Linked DNA regions of Cupriavidus metallidurans CH34. The protein of the gene in region 2 interacts with the protein of the main gene of each other region in a pairwise test. Links are inferred from orthologs where the notes say so. Each region holds a gene or a part of one and is shown on either strand. Other genes may lie near its edges. The genes, in order: rlmN and ftsZ.

Evidence for each region.
Region 1: the proteins of ftsZ (region 2) and rlmN interact in binary tests that used the Escherichia coli proteins (3 or more experiments, as listed by UniProt). The link is inferred for Cupriavidus metallidurans CH34 from one-to-one orthologs.

The regions. Positions count from the first base shown.
Region 1 is NC_007973.1:2,287,232-2,294,049, forward strand. Bases 2,679-5,525 are described here. They hold rlmN (23S rRNA (adenine(2503)-C(2))-methyltransferase RlmN), read right to left. Parts: upstream 4,756-5,525; coding sequence 3,601-4,755; downstream 2,679-3,600. Other genes in these bases: RMET_RS10550 (RodZ domain-containing protein), read right to left, coding at 2,679-2,835; pilW (type IV pilus biogenesis/stability protein PilW), read right to left, coding at 2,828-3,604; ndk (nucleoside-diphosphate kinase), read right to left, coding at 4,805-5,230. Outside these bases: hisS (histidine--tRNA ligase), read right to left, coding at 1-384; ispG (flavodoxin-dependent (E)-4-hydroxy-3-methylbut-2-enyl-diphosphate synthase), read right to left, coding at 439-1,731; more of RMET_RS10550, read right to left, coding at 1,780-2,678; RMET_RS10570 (Bax inhibitor-1/YccA family protein), read left to right, coding at 5,571-6,278; 23S rRNA (uracil(1939)-C(5))-methyltransferase RlmD, read right to left, coding at 6,344-6,818.
Region 2 is NC_007973.1:3,380,982-3,387,835, reverse strand. Bases 1,198-4,080 are described here. They hold ftsZ (cell division protein FtsZ), read left to right. Parts: upstream 1,198-1,985; coding sequence 1,986-3,176; downstream 3,177-4,080. Other genes in these bases: RMET_RS15635 (peroxiredoxin), read left to right, coding at 3,587-4,080; ftsA (cell division protein FtsA), read left to right, coding at 1,198-1,798. Also shown: RMET_RS15650 (cell division protein FtsQ/DivIB), read left to right, coding at 1-569; more of ftsA, read left to right, coding at 566-1,197; more of RMET_RS15635, read left to right, coding at 4,081-4,093; lpxC (UDP-3-O-acyl-N-acetylglucosamine deacetylase), read left to right, coding at 4,247-5,164; RMET_RS15625 (DciA family protein), read right to left, coding at 5,312-5,815; RMET_RS15620 (M23 family metallopeptidase), read left to right, coding at 5,924-6,854. UniProt on the Escherichia coli protein: Essential cell division protein that forms a contractile ring structure (Z ring) at the future cell division site. The regulation of the ring assembly controls the timing and the location of cell division.

The DNA.
Region 1 (6,818 bases), 1.1 Mb from region 2 along the record:
ACCACGCTGCGGGCGTTCGTGACGGAACATCGGGCCGATGTACCAGAGGCGCTTGGGGCCGTCATACAGCAGGTTATGCTCGATCGTCGAACGCACGGCCGCAGCAGTGCCCTCCGGACGCAGCGTCAGATTCTCGCCGTTCAGGGAATCGGTGAAGGAGTACATCTCCTTCTCGACGATGTCGGTGACCTCGCCGATACCGCGCACGAACAGCTGGGTATGCTCGACGATCGGCGTGCGGATCTGCTGGTAGCCATAGGCGCGCAACATGCTGCGCGCCGCGCTTTCGAACATATCCCACAGCGGGGCGTCAGTGGGCAGCATGTCGTTCATGCCCTTCACGCCCTGCAGTGCCTTGACGGCCTTCGTCTTGTCTTCGCTCATGTCTGATTTGTTGTTACGGTGATGCCCGATCCTTGCGCGATGGCGCCGAATCGATCAGGCCACCGCTTCTTGTGAAGCCTGTTTCGCGTCCGGACCGTAGTGCGAACGTACATACTCGTCGACGATCGCCTGGAACTCCTGCGCGATGTTCTCGCCGCGCAGGGTCTTCACCTTGACGCCGTCCACGAACACCGGCGCCGCAGGCGATTCGCCCGAACCCGGCAGCGAAATACCGATGTTGGCGTGCTTGCTTTCGCCAGGGCCGTTGACGATGCAGCCCATCACTGCCACATCCATTTCTTCCACGCCCGGGTAGGCCGTCTTCCAGACCGGCATCTGCTCGCGCAGATACGACTGGATGCTTGCTGCCAGCTCCTGGAACGTTGTGCTGGTGGTGCGACCGCATCCCGGGCACGCGATCACCATCGGCGTGAAGTTGCGCAGCCCCATCGTCTGCAGGATTTCCTGGCCGACGTAGACTTCCTTCTCGCGCGGCGCGCCGGGTTCCGGCGTCAGCGAGATCCGGATCGTGTCGCCGATACCTTCCTGCAGCAGCACCGATAGCGCAGCCGTCGACGCAACGATACCCTTGCTGCCCATGCCGGCTTCAGTCAGACCCAGATGCAGCGCATAGTCGCAGCGGCGCGCCAGCTCGCGGTATACCGCGACCAGTTCCTGCACCTGCGATACCTTGCACGACAGAATGATCTGATTGGCCGGCAAACCGATCTCTTCAGCCTTCTGGGCCGACTCGATCGCCGACGTAATCAGCGCCTCTACCATCACGCTTTGCGCGGGCCACGGCTCGGCGCGCTGGGCGTTTTCGTCCATGATGCGTGCCAGCAAATCCTGATCCAGGCTGCCCCAGTTCACGCCGATACGCACCGGTTTGTTGTAGCGGCACGCCATCTCGATCATCTCGGCGAACTGCTTGTCGCGCTTGGCACCCTTGCCGACATTGCCGGGGTTGATCCGGTACTTCGAGAGCGCCTGCGCGCACTCGGGGTAGTCATGCAGCAGCGTATGGCCGTTGTAGTGGAAGTCGCCCACCAGCGGCACATCCACGCCCATACGGTCGAGTTGTTCGCGAATCGCCGGCACGGCCGCGGCGGCTTCCGGCGTATTCACCGTGATACGGACAATCTCCGAACCGGCGCGTGCCAGTTCCTTGATCTGGATTGCGGTGCCGATGGCATCCACCGTATCGGTGTTGGTCATCGACTGCACGCGCACTGGCGCGCCGCCGCCGATCGTCACGATGTTGTCGCCCCACACAACACTGGCCTGGCGCGAAACGCGACGCGGCAGCGGGCCCGGGATCACGGGCTGGAAAGCGTTCTGGTTCATTGCATTACCACCTTTTCTTGCATGGCTGGCCGCGCCACCCGCAGCGCATTACTGCAGGGTCAGGCGGGCCACATTATTCCGGTTGGACGCCTGGAAGTTCACTGCTGCACCATTGTGCGTCAGCGACTCAACGCCCTTCACATTCCCGAGAATGATCTTGTAGGGCCCACCCGCGCCACCACCCGACACGGTATCGCCAGCCTTGGCGGTACCGCCAAGAATGACCTTGCCGGTGCGGTCTCGTACTTCATACCAGCTATCGGCCGAGAAACGGATCTGCACAGCACCCGCACTGTCGCCCTGCGCAGCGGGAACCGTGGCAGGCGGCGTAGCGGCTGGCGTCTTTGCCGCCTCGGCGGGAGCCTCTCCACCCGTGACCATCGGCAAACCCGCCGACATGGTAGCCGGGGCCGGCGTGACGGCCACGGACTGCGCGGCCGATGCCGACGCAGTCTCGGACGGTGCTGGCGAGTCGTTGCCGGTCATCACCGGCGGCAACGCTGCGCTCACCGTGCCATCGTTATTGCTCTGCTCCTGGGCCCGCTCCTCGGCAACAGCCGGTTTGGGCGCCTCGGCCGCGGCCTTGCTGCGGGCCTCGACCCACGCCTTGGCATGATCAAAGCCGAAATATCCGCCAACGCCGATCAAGGCCAGCACGCAAACCAGCCAGACCCAGCGCCCACCGGCACCACCGCCAGTACCCTTCGAACCGAAGCGCTTGCGATCGTCGAAAGCCTGATTGAGTGCGCCCTCATGACGCTGCGTAATCCCGGTAACCGGCGTGGCCTGAGCCTGCGCGTGATAGCGCCCCAGCAACCCGTCGATATTCACCTGGAGCGTCCGCGCGTAAGCACGCATCACACCCTTCGCGAACGTCACATCGGGCAGGCTCGATACATTGCCCGACTCAATGGCGACGAGCTTCGACGCTGCCACCTTCAGTCGTGCACTGACATCTTCCAGAGAAAGCCGCTGCGCCTCGCGAGCGTCTTTCAATTTCGCCCCGATCTCGCGGGCAACAGCCTCGCGGTCGGAGTCTGTCGCGCCACCGCCGACGTGACCCGTCGTCGCGGCCTGGCTGTCGGCGCGCTCTTGTTCACTCATCCCAAGCTCCTCTCTCGTATGCGGTCAACTCGCGCGAGTCGGGGAACCGGCTGCGCAGTTGTGCCGTGAGTGCGTTCTGTGTTTCGGTATCGCCCTGTCGGCGGGCGATGCGCGCACCCAGCCAGAGGGATTGCGCGCTGGCAAAGCGGCTGCTGTTGACGCGGCCAACGTAGTCCTTGGCCTGCGGCATCTCCCCGCGTTGGAAACTGAGCTGCGCGAGGTTCGTCAGCAACGCCGGATCATTGCGGTCGTAGCCATAGGCCGTCTGGAGACTCTTCTGCGCCGAAATCAGGTCGCCATTGCGCATCTCGCAGGCGCCCAAGTTCGTCAGCGGCTTGACGGGGCCATTCATGGACGGCGCCTGCACCGCGCGCTGCAGCATGGCCTTCGCCTCTGCGTAGCGGTTGTTCTGGCACAGGAACCAGCCGTAGTTGTTCAACACGTCCGGGTCGCTGTCACGCATGCTCAGCGCGGTGCGGAAACTGTCTTCGGCCAGGGCGGTCTCGTTCATGCCCATGTAGACCAGCGCCCGAACGTGATAGGCGTCGACCAGCGTCGGATCGATATTGATGGCCTGCTTGACCTCGTCAAGCGCCACCGAATACTGGCGCGCCTCGAGGTACTGCGTGGCCAGGCGCAGCCTGATACTGGCGCGCTTGTCGGCCGGAGTCTGATCGGAAGCGGTCTTGATGTCCTGGGCGGGTGCAGGCGGCAACGAACAGGCGGACAGCATCAGCCCGAACAGGGCAGCAACGATCAGACGGGTCATGCAGGACGGGCCTCCCGGGGGGCGCCGGCGTCAGCCACCGGCACCAGTGGCGTGATCTTGCCGAACTTGCCGCGCTCGGCCAGACGGGTACGATCCATGACTTCGCCAGCAAGCTGGCCACACGCGGCGTCGATGTCGTCGCCACGTGTTTTGCGGATCGTCGTGACAATCCCCGCATCCATCAGTACCTGGGCGAAGCGGCGAATCTGCTCGTTGTTCGAGCGCTTCAGCCCCGATTCCGGGAACGGGTTGAACGGAATCAGGTTGAACTTGCAAGGCACGTCGGCCACAAGCTTCAGCAGTTCACGCGCATGTTCGACGCCATCGTTGACGCCATCGAGCATGCAGTATTCGAAAGTAATGAAGTCGCGCGGAGCGAATTCCAGGTAGCGGCGACAAGCCGCCATCAGCTCCGCCAGCGGGTACTTGCGGTTGAGCGGCACGAGCACGTCGCGCAGCGCATCGTTCGAGGCGTGCAGCGAAACCGCCAGCGCCACGGGCAAGTCCTTCGACAGACGGTCCATCATCGGCACTACGCCGGACGTGGACAACGTCACGCGCCGACGCGACAGGCCGTACGCATTATCATCGAGCATCAGCCGCATGGCCGGCACGACCGCGTCATAGTTGAGCAGCGGCTCGCCCATGCCCATCATCACCACATTGGAGATGACACGCTCGTCCTTGGGGCCGCGACCCAGCTGGGCACGCATCGCGAACTCGGCCATCCAGAGCTGGCCGATAATCTCGCCGGTGGAGAGATTGCGCGAAAAACCTTGCTTGCCGGTCGAACAGAATCGGCAATTGACGGCGCACCCCGCCTGCGACGACACACACAGCGTGCCGCGCGTGTCCTCGGGGATATACACCGTCTCCACCGCGTTGCCGGCCCCCACATCGAGCAGCCATTTGCGCGTGCCATCGGACGACGTATGGTCCGAAATGGCAGCGGGCGAGCGAATCTCGGCACGCGTCGCGAGCTTTTCGCGCAGCGATTTGGCGAGATCCGTCATGGCGTCGAAGTGGCTGGCTCCAAACTGGTGGATCCAGCGCTGCAACTGCCGCGCACGGAATGGCTTCTCGCCGAGCTCGCCGCAATAGGCAGTGAGCGCGTCCGCGTCGAGATCGAGCAGGTTGACGAGATTATTCATGACGGCAGTTCCAACTTGACTACAGGTTCAGTCGTGATGTCAGAGACAATCAGCGGCTGTAAACGTTCATGCCCGGGAAGAAGAAAGCCACTTCCACGGCAGCCGTTTCCGGAGCGTCCGAACCGTGCACGGCGTTAGCGTCGATGCTGTCGGCAAAATCGGCGCGGATCGTGCCCTTTTCAGCCTTCTTCGGGTCGGTGGCACCCATCAGGTCGCGGTTCTTGGCGATAGCGCTTTCGCCTTCCAGAGCCTGGATCATGACCGGGCCCGAAACCATGAAGTCCACCAGGTCCTTGAAGAACGGGCGCGCCTTGTGAACAGCGTAGAACTGCTCGGCTTCACCGCGCGACAGGTGAACCATCTTGGCTGCAACGACTTTCAGGCCAGCGGCCTCGAAACGGGCGTAGATCTGGCCGATAACGTTCTTGGCCACGGCATCCGGCTTGATAATCGACAGGGTGCGTTCGATCGCCATGAAAAACTCCGAAAAATGAAGGGGTTACAAATGGATTAAACGTGCAATTCTAGCACGACCGCATGACGGTTTCGAACATGCCTGCCAATGCATTTCCGGGCGCGCCCAACGCCGCAGACCGTCAAGCAAAAAGATATCTATAGGTAACTTATTGCCCAGGAATCACGGGAACGGAAGCGCGCGGACCCCGTCAAATGTTTGCGTTTTCGGAAAACAACTATTGAACGGGGATATTGTCCATACAAAGCCCCCTTGCAAATCCGCGGGCGCGATGCCACATTGGCGCTGTGCTGGCCGGGTTGCCCCGGCGCCTCACTGATATCTGATGACAGGAGTCACCATGAACAACAAGCTGAATACCTATGGGTTCGGCAATAGTGCTGCGAGCGTCACTGATGTAGCCGTCCGCAACCGGGTCCTTCGTAATACTTACTGGCTGCTGGCCATTTCGATGATTCCAACCGTGATCGGCGCCTGGATCGGCGTGGTCACTGGTTTCACCGCGATGATCGCTGGCAGCCCGATGATGTCGGCCGTGCTGTTCCTCGCGGTCGCCTTCGGCTTCATGTTCGCCATCGAGAAGACCAAGAACAGCGGCATGGGCGTGGTCCTGCTGCTGGCCTTCACCTTCTTCATGGGTCTGATGCTGGCACGCATCCTCAGCTTCACGCTGTCGTTCTCGAACGGCCCCGCGCTGATCATGTACGCCTTTGGCGGTACCGCAGCGGTTTTCGGCGTGATGGCCACCATTGCCAGCGTGAGCAAGCGTGATTTCTCCGGCTTGGCCAAGTTCCTGTTCGTCGGCGTGATCCTGCTGATCCTGGCCAGCCTGGCCAACATCTGGCTGCAACTGCCGGCGCTGATGATCACGCTGTCGGTGATCGCCATCGGCATCTTCTCGGCGTTCATCCTGGTGGACGTGCAGCGCGTGGTGAATGGCGGCGAAACCAACTACGTGACCGCCACGCTCGCGATCTACCTGGACGTGTACAACGTGTTCGTGAACCTGCTGGCCCTGCTCGGCATCGCAGGCGGCAGCCGCGACTGACCTGCATCTGCCAACGAAAAAAAGCCGCCCTCGGGCGGTTTTTTTCATGGGTGCGCCATGTGGATTCAGTCGCGCTCGAACACCGCGATCGACTCCACGTGCGACGTATGCGGGAACATATTGACCACGCCCGCGCCGGCCAGGCGGTAGCCGGCCTCGTGCACCAGCAAGCCCGCGTCACGCGCCAGCGTCGCCGGACTGCACGACACATAGACGATACGCTTCGGCAGCACGTCGCTACCGGCCTGACTCAGTTCAGCAAGCGCCTTGCAGACAGCCAGCGCACCCTCGCGCGGCGGGTCTACCAGCCAGCGGTCGAAGCGGCCCAGCGCTGCGATGTCCTCGGCGGTCACCTCGAACAGATTGCGGCAGGCGAAGGACGTCTTGGCTGCCAGCCCGTTGTACTCGGCATTGGCCAGCGCACGCGTGGTCAGCACCTCGCTTCCCTCGATCCCCATGACAGATGCACCCTGCGTCGCCAGCGGCAGCGTGAAATTGCCGATGCCGCAGAACAGGTCGAGCAGGCGGTCAGTCGGCTTC
Region 2 (6,854 bases):
CCCTCGGTACCTGGGGTGGTCCGGATAGTGGCAGGCTGATCAATACCTATGGCGAGGTATTCGTGGCCAACACCGCCGAGGCCGAAGAGGATGCCCAGCTGCTGGCGCTTGACGGACCGCCGGACAGCGAGGAAGACGTGGTCGAGAAGCTGGAGATCATGCGCGAGTGGTTCAAGCCGATGAAGCTCGAACCGCTGGCCGTGGCGCTGTCGGGGCGTTATGCATGGCGTGCCAAATTGTCTAACGGCATGGTCGTCGAATTCGGCCGCGAGCAGAACGACGAGGATCGCACGGCCATGGAGGCGCGGGTCAAGCGCTTCGTGGCGTCGTGGCCGCAGGTCACGGAGCAGATGGGCAAGCAGATCGAGTATGCCGATCTGCGCTATCCCAACGGGTTCGCGATCCGGGCGGCCAGCGTGCGCTTCCTGACCGATGCGCAGGCAGCGGCGGCGGCCAAGGCGGCGACCAAGGCAGCCAGCGGCGCGGCAACCCCCCAGGCGGCTTCGGCCGGCAACACCAACAACAATCCGACGCGACTCAAGAGTAAGAACGCGGAGAAAACTCGATGAGCAAGGAATACAAGGACCTACTGGTCGGTCTCGACATCGGCACCTCGAAGGTGGCGGCCGTGGTGGCGGAACTGCGCCCCGATGGCAGCTATGAGGTGATCGGGATGGGCCAGTCCGAGTCCAAGGGTTTGAAGAAGGGGGTCGTGGTCAACATCGAGGCTACCGTGCAGTCGATCCAGCGCGCGCTGGAAGAAGCCGAGCTGATGGCTGACTGCAAGATCGCCGAGGTGTTCACCGGCATCGCCGGCAGCCATATCCGCAGCTTCAACTCGAGCGGCATGGTGGCGATCAAGGACAAGGAAGTCACGCAGACGGATGTGGCCCGCGTGATCGAGACCGCCAAGGCGGTCAACATCCCGACCGACCAGCAGATCCTGCACATCCTGACCCAGGAATTCATCATCGACGGTCAGGAGGATGTACGCGAGCCCATCGGCATGAGCGGTATCCGGCTCGAAGTGAAGGTGCATATCGTGACGGGCGCGGTTAGCGCGGCCCAGAACATCGTCAAGTGCGTGCGCCGCTGCGGCCTGGAAGTGCACGACCTGATCCTGCAGCCGCTGGCCTCGAGCCTTGCGGTGCTGACCGAGGACGAGAAGGAACTCGGCGTGGTGCTGGTGGATATCGGCGGCGGCACGACGGACATCGCCATCTTCAGCGAAGGCGCGATCCGGCACACGGCCGTGATCCCGATCGCCGGGGACCAGATCACCAACGACATCGCCATGGCGCTGCGCACGCCGACGCCCGATGCCGAGGACATCAAGATGCAGTACGGCATCGCCAAGCAGGCGATTGCCGACCCGGAAGACATGATCGAGGTGCCTGGCGTGGGCGACCGCGGCACGCGCACGCTGAGCCGCCAGGCGCTGGCCGCTGTGATCGAGCCGCGTATCGAGGAACTCTATTCGCTGGTGCACCAGGTGGTGCGCGAGTCGGGCTACGAGGAACTGCTGTCGTCGGGCGTGGTGATCACCGGTGGCACGGCCATGATGCCGGGCATGGTGGAACTGGGCGAAGACATCTTCCTGAAGCCCGTGCGCGTGGGCGTGCCCGAGTATCGCGGCAACCTGCATGAAGTCGTAAAGAGCCCGCGTTACTCCACGGTGATGGGCCTGCTGCAGGAAGGATGCGTTCAGCGTATGCGCGGCCGCAAGGTGGCGGTGCAGAGCGGCTCCGTGAAACAGGTCTGGGGACGCATGAAGGAATGGTTTGTCGGCAACTTCTGATGAATTTGCCGGTCAGGTTTTCTTTGACGTGATACGCGCCTGGCGTCAGCGCGATGGCGGAAATGCACGTTGAGCAGTTTTTCGCAGTTTTACTGGTTAGTTGTTCTTGATAGTTTCTTGTTCAGGAACCAAGGGTTGCGGCGGGGAGGCTGCAGCGTTTGGGGACTGATTTTTCTCGGAGGCAGTGATGGACTTTGACATGATCGAAACGGAGATTCAGGACGGCACCATCATCAAGGTGGTGGGCGTGGGCGGCGCGGGCGGCAATGCCGTGCAGCACATGATCAGCCGTGGCGTGCAGGGTGTGGAATTCATTTGCATGAATACCGATGCCCAGGCGCTGAAGCGCTCCACCGCATCGCGCGTGCTGCAACTGGGCAACACCGGCCTTGGTGCCGGTGCCAAGCCGGAAGTTGGCCGTAACTGCGCGGAGCAGGCGCGTGACCAGATCGCCGACGCCCTGCGCGGCGCGCACATGGTCTTCATCACTGCCGGCATGGGCGGCGGCACCGGTACCGGTGCCGCGCCGATCGTGGCGCAGGTGGCCAAAGAAATGGGCATCCTGACCGTGGGCGTGGTCAGCAAGCCGTTCGACTTCGAAGGCGCGCGCCGTGCCAAGGTGGCCGAACACGGTTCGGGCGAACTCGAGTCGTCGGTGGACTCGCTGATCGTGGTGCTCAACGAGAAGCTGTTCGAAGTGATGGGCGACGACGCCGAGATGGACAAGTGCTTCCAGTGCGCCGATGACGTGCTGCATAACGCTGTCGCTGGCATCGCCGAAATCATCAATGTCGACGGTCTCGTGAACGTCGACTTTGAAGACGTGAAGACGGTGATGGGCGAGCAGGGCAAGGCCATGATGGGTACGGCTACCGTCTCCGGCGTGGATCGCGCCCGCCTGGCCGCCGAGCAGGCTGTGGCCAGTCCGCTGCTCGAAGGCGTGGACCTGTCCGGCGCGCGTGGCGTGCTGGTCAACATCACGGCCAGCCGCTCGTTGAAGCTGTCGGAAACCAAGGAAGTCATGAACACGATCCGCAGCTACGCCGCGGAGGACGCGACCGTGATCTTCGGTACGGTGTACGACGATTCGATGAGCGACGCGCTGCGCGTGACCGTGGTGGCCACTGGCCTGGGCCGTTCTGCCAAGAAGCAGCAGCCGATGACGCTGCTGAAGACCGGCACGGACAACATCCCGGTGCAGATGATGGCAGGCCTGACCGCTGCCCCGGCGCATGCATCGCCGGACTACAGCGGCCTGGATACGCCGGCCGTGTGGCGCAGCTCGCGCGAGTCGGCGTCCGCCCATGTGGCGGCGCTGCAAGAGAAGGGCGTGGATACGTACGACATCCCGGCCTTCCTGCGCAAGCAGGCTGACTGAGTTGGGCTCCGGCAGGGCCGTGGCGTCGGCCGCGTGCCTGGCGGGTTGTCGCTGGTCCGTTCCGCATCGCCCGAGCGCTCCCTTTCCGCTCGGTGATTGCCTGGACTGACGCCATCCGTCAGTGCGCCGGCACGCGTCGCGCCCGCGCCGAAAGCAGTCCGTCCGCATCCCGTTGCCGGGCAGGCAGGCCATCGGCCGCCTCCCCGGACTGGTTTCCCGCCTCCCAGCGGCGGGATGTGCCCCCGTCCGCGCGGCGCGTCCACAAGACGCGCCGCGCGGCGTTTGAGCAGCAAGCCGACTGCCCTGCACTTGACATAGCTGAAGCCAGGATTCGCCAATGCGACGCTTGGTTGCAACGGCATCCGCCCCTATGATGCAGGCAGGGTTTCTACCGAGAGGAGGAATCTCCGATGATCGCCATTGGGCAACGCGTCCCTGACGCCACGCTGTACGAATTTTTCGAAACCGAATCCGAAGGCTGCGTGCTCGGGCCGAATGCGTTTTCGGTGGCCGAACTGGTCAAGGGCCGCAAGATCGTGGTCTTCGGCCTGCCCGGCGCCTTTACTCCGACTTGCTCCGCGAAGCATGTGCCCAGCTATCTCAAGGAGTACGATGCGTTGCGTGCCGCCGGTGTCGACGAAATCTGGTGCCACTCGGTCAACGACGCCTTTGTGATGGGTGCCTGGGGACGCGAGCAGAAGGCCACAGGCAAGGTCCGGATGATGGGTGACGGCGCCGCGCAATGGGCCAGGGCCCTGGGGCTGGATCAGGACCTGAGCCAGCGCGGCTTGGGTGTGCGCGCCAAACGCTATGCGATGGTCGTCGATGACGGTGTGGTGACCCACCTGTTCATCGAGGAGCCGGGCGAGTTCAAGGTCAGCAGTGCCGAATGGGTGCTGCAGGCGTTGCGCGCTTGACACGGTAGTTCGGGCGTGAATGCTTTATACGTATCATTTCGGACGTTGTCTAACACCCCGAAACAAAGTGGTGCAGCGCAATAGACCGAGTAATGGTAGTATCGCGTTATCAAGTTTTACGCCCAATAGCTTTTAATAATAGTTGAGGCCGTCATGCTCAAACAGCGCACTATCAAATCCCTGGTGAAGACGGTTGGTATCGGTTTGCACTCGGGCCGCAAAGTGACGCTGACCCTGCGCCCGGCTCCGGCCGATACCGGCATCGTCTTTACCCGCGTCGACCTGCCCGAGGCCGTGGAAATCCACGCGGCGGCTTCTGCCATTGGTGATACCCGCCTGGCATCGGTGCTCCAGAAGGACGGCGCGCGCGTTTCGACCGTTGAACACCTGATGTCGGCCTGCGCCGGCCTGGGTGTCGACAATCTTTATGTCGACGTCGACGCCGAGGAAATTCCGATCATGGACGGCAGCGCGGCATCGTTCGTGTTCCTGCTGCAATCGGCGGGCATGGAAGAGCAGCCTGCGGCCAAGCGTTTCATCCGCGTGAAGAAAGCCGTGGAAGTCCGCGATGGTGACAAGCTGGCTCGCCTGGAGCCGTTCTTCGGCTTCAAGCTTGCCTTCACGATCGACTTCCGTCATCCCGCTGTCGACAAGACGGGTCAGACGTTCACGATCGACTTTGCCGACACCAGCTACGTCCGTGAAATCGCCCGTGCCCGCACTTTCGGTTTTGCCCATGAAGTTGAGGCACTGCGCGAGATGGGCCTGGCCCGTGGTGGCAGCCTCGACAACGCGATCGTGCTCGACGAGCACCGCATGTTGAACAACGAGGAACTGCGCTATGGCGACGAGTTCGTCCGCCACAAGATCCTCGACGCGATCGGCGACCTGTACGTGATCGGCCATCCGCTGATTGCTTCATATGTTGCGCACAAATCTGGCCATGGCATGAACAATCAGTTGCTGCGCGCGCTGCTGGCGGACCAGGAAGCCTACGAATTTGTGACCTTCGACAAGGTCGAGGAAGCGCCCGTCGCGTTCCTGCCACAGGCTCAGCCGGCATTCGCCTGACGACTGACTGGCATCAAGCTTCGATCGGAAACCCCGCGCCTCGTAAGGGCACGGGGTTTTTTGTTGTCTGCGGGATGGTGCCGGGCCGCGCATCTGGCCGCTCCCAACTACTAATAAGGGGGCTGAGCGGGCGTAGCGAGGATCGAATCAGCGATGCCGGGCCAGCAAGGCCTCCACCGCATCCTTCAGCGGTGACGCCTCCAGGTTGTGCGCCAGCACGTCCATGCTATGCAATCCGGCCGGCGACAGATTGGCCGTTCGCGGCTTGCGTTCGACCGGACTAGTGTCCCAATCGCCACGCCCGACCTCCGGTTGTACCCGTACACGGATTGCGGTAACCTGCGATCCCCGTTGCTGCAGCCGGGAAAGCAGGGTCGGCACCACTTGCCGGACCCGCGCGGCCGCCGCGCCATGCGCGGCAAGCAACAACAGTGTGCGCTCCATTTGCGGTCCCCGGTCGTCAGTCTTGACGCCGGCCACGGCGATGCCGGCCCGCATGCCTTGCGGCAGGAGTGACAGGACTTCCGCTTCCAGAGACGCCAGTTGCCGCGCGGTCTGCATCAGCGCCGAAACCGGCCCGGCCTTGGCCAGCCAGTCATTGAGTGGCTTGGCCGCAGGGGTCTGGTGAGCGTGGTGGGTGAACATGCGCATGCGCGCATTCTAGCGCGCAATCCTTGCCCGTCCGAGAGCCGGGATGCCTTTGCCCGCGTGCGCACGGGGCCGCAAGAGCGGCCCCGTCTTTTGGGGTGGGGTTAGGTCATGCAAATCATCGTGCTACATCCGCGCGAGCAGCGGATGCTTCGTTTCCATCTCACGCGCCTGCGCGTCGCGCTGCTCATGCTGGCGCTCTGCTCGCTCGTTGCCGCCGCCGCCTCAGGCGTTATCTGGCTCCTCGCGCGCTCCCAAGCGTCGCCCGAGGTCTCGCGACAAGCGCGCGAGAATGCCTTTCTACGGCAGAACCTGGCGGTGCTTGCCGCAAGCGTGGGCGATCTGCAGGCGCAGATGGTCCGTCTCGATGCCCTTGGTGAGCGGGTTTCGGGTCTGGCCGGCATTGCCCCCCAGGATTTCGACTTTCGCCATCGCCCAGCCCGTGGGGGCCCGGCCGCGCCGGCGCAGTCGCCCGAACTGACCCTGCCCGAGCTGCGCGCCGAGCTGGCCCGCCTGGGCGAGCAGGCCGAGCACCGCGTCGACTACTTCGATGTGATCGAGACCGCGTTGATGGACCGTCAGATGAGAGAACGACGCATCCCCCGGGTGCTTCCCGTGGCAACCGGGTACGACGGATCCAGCTTCGGTACGCGGATCGATCCTTTCACCGGTCGCCGCTCCCAGCATGAAGGCGTGGACTTCGTGGCACCCACCGGCACGCCGATCCTGGCGGCCGCAGGTGGCGTGGTGGTGGCAGCGGAATGGCACAACGAGTACGGCAACATGATTGATATCGATCACGATAACGGACTCAAGACCCGGTATGCTCACGCGTCGAAGTCGCTGGTTCGGGCTGGCGATATCGTCCGCCCTGGCCAGATGATTGCCCGGGTCGGCAGCACGGGGCGCTCGACCGGCGCACACCTGCACTTCGAGGTCCATGTGAACGGTTTGCCACGTAATCCGAATGGCTTTTTGAACGCGGCCGTACCGGCGCCCTTGGCCGAGGCGCTCTCCCCAACCAACCGGACCGCCATCCGCT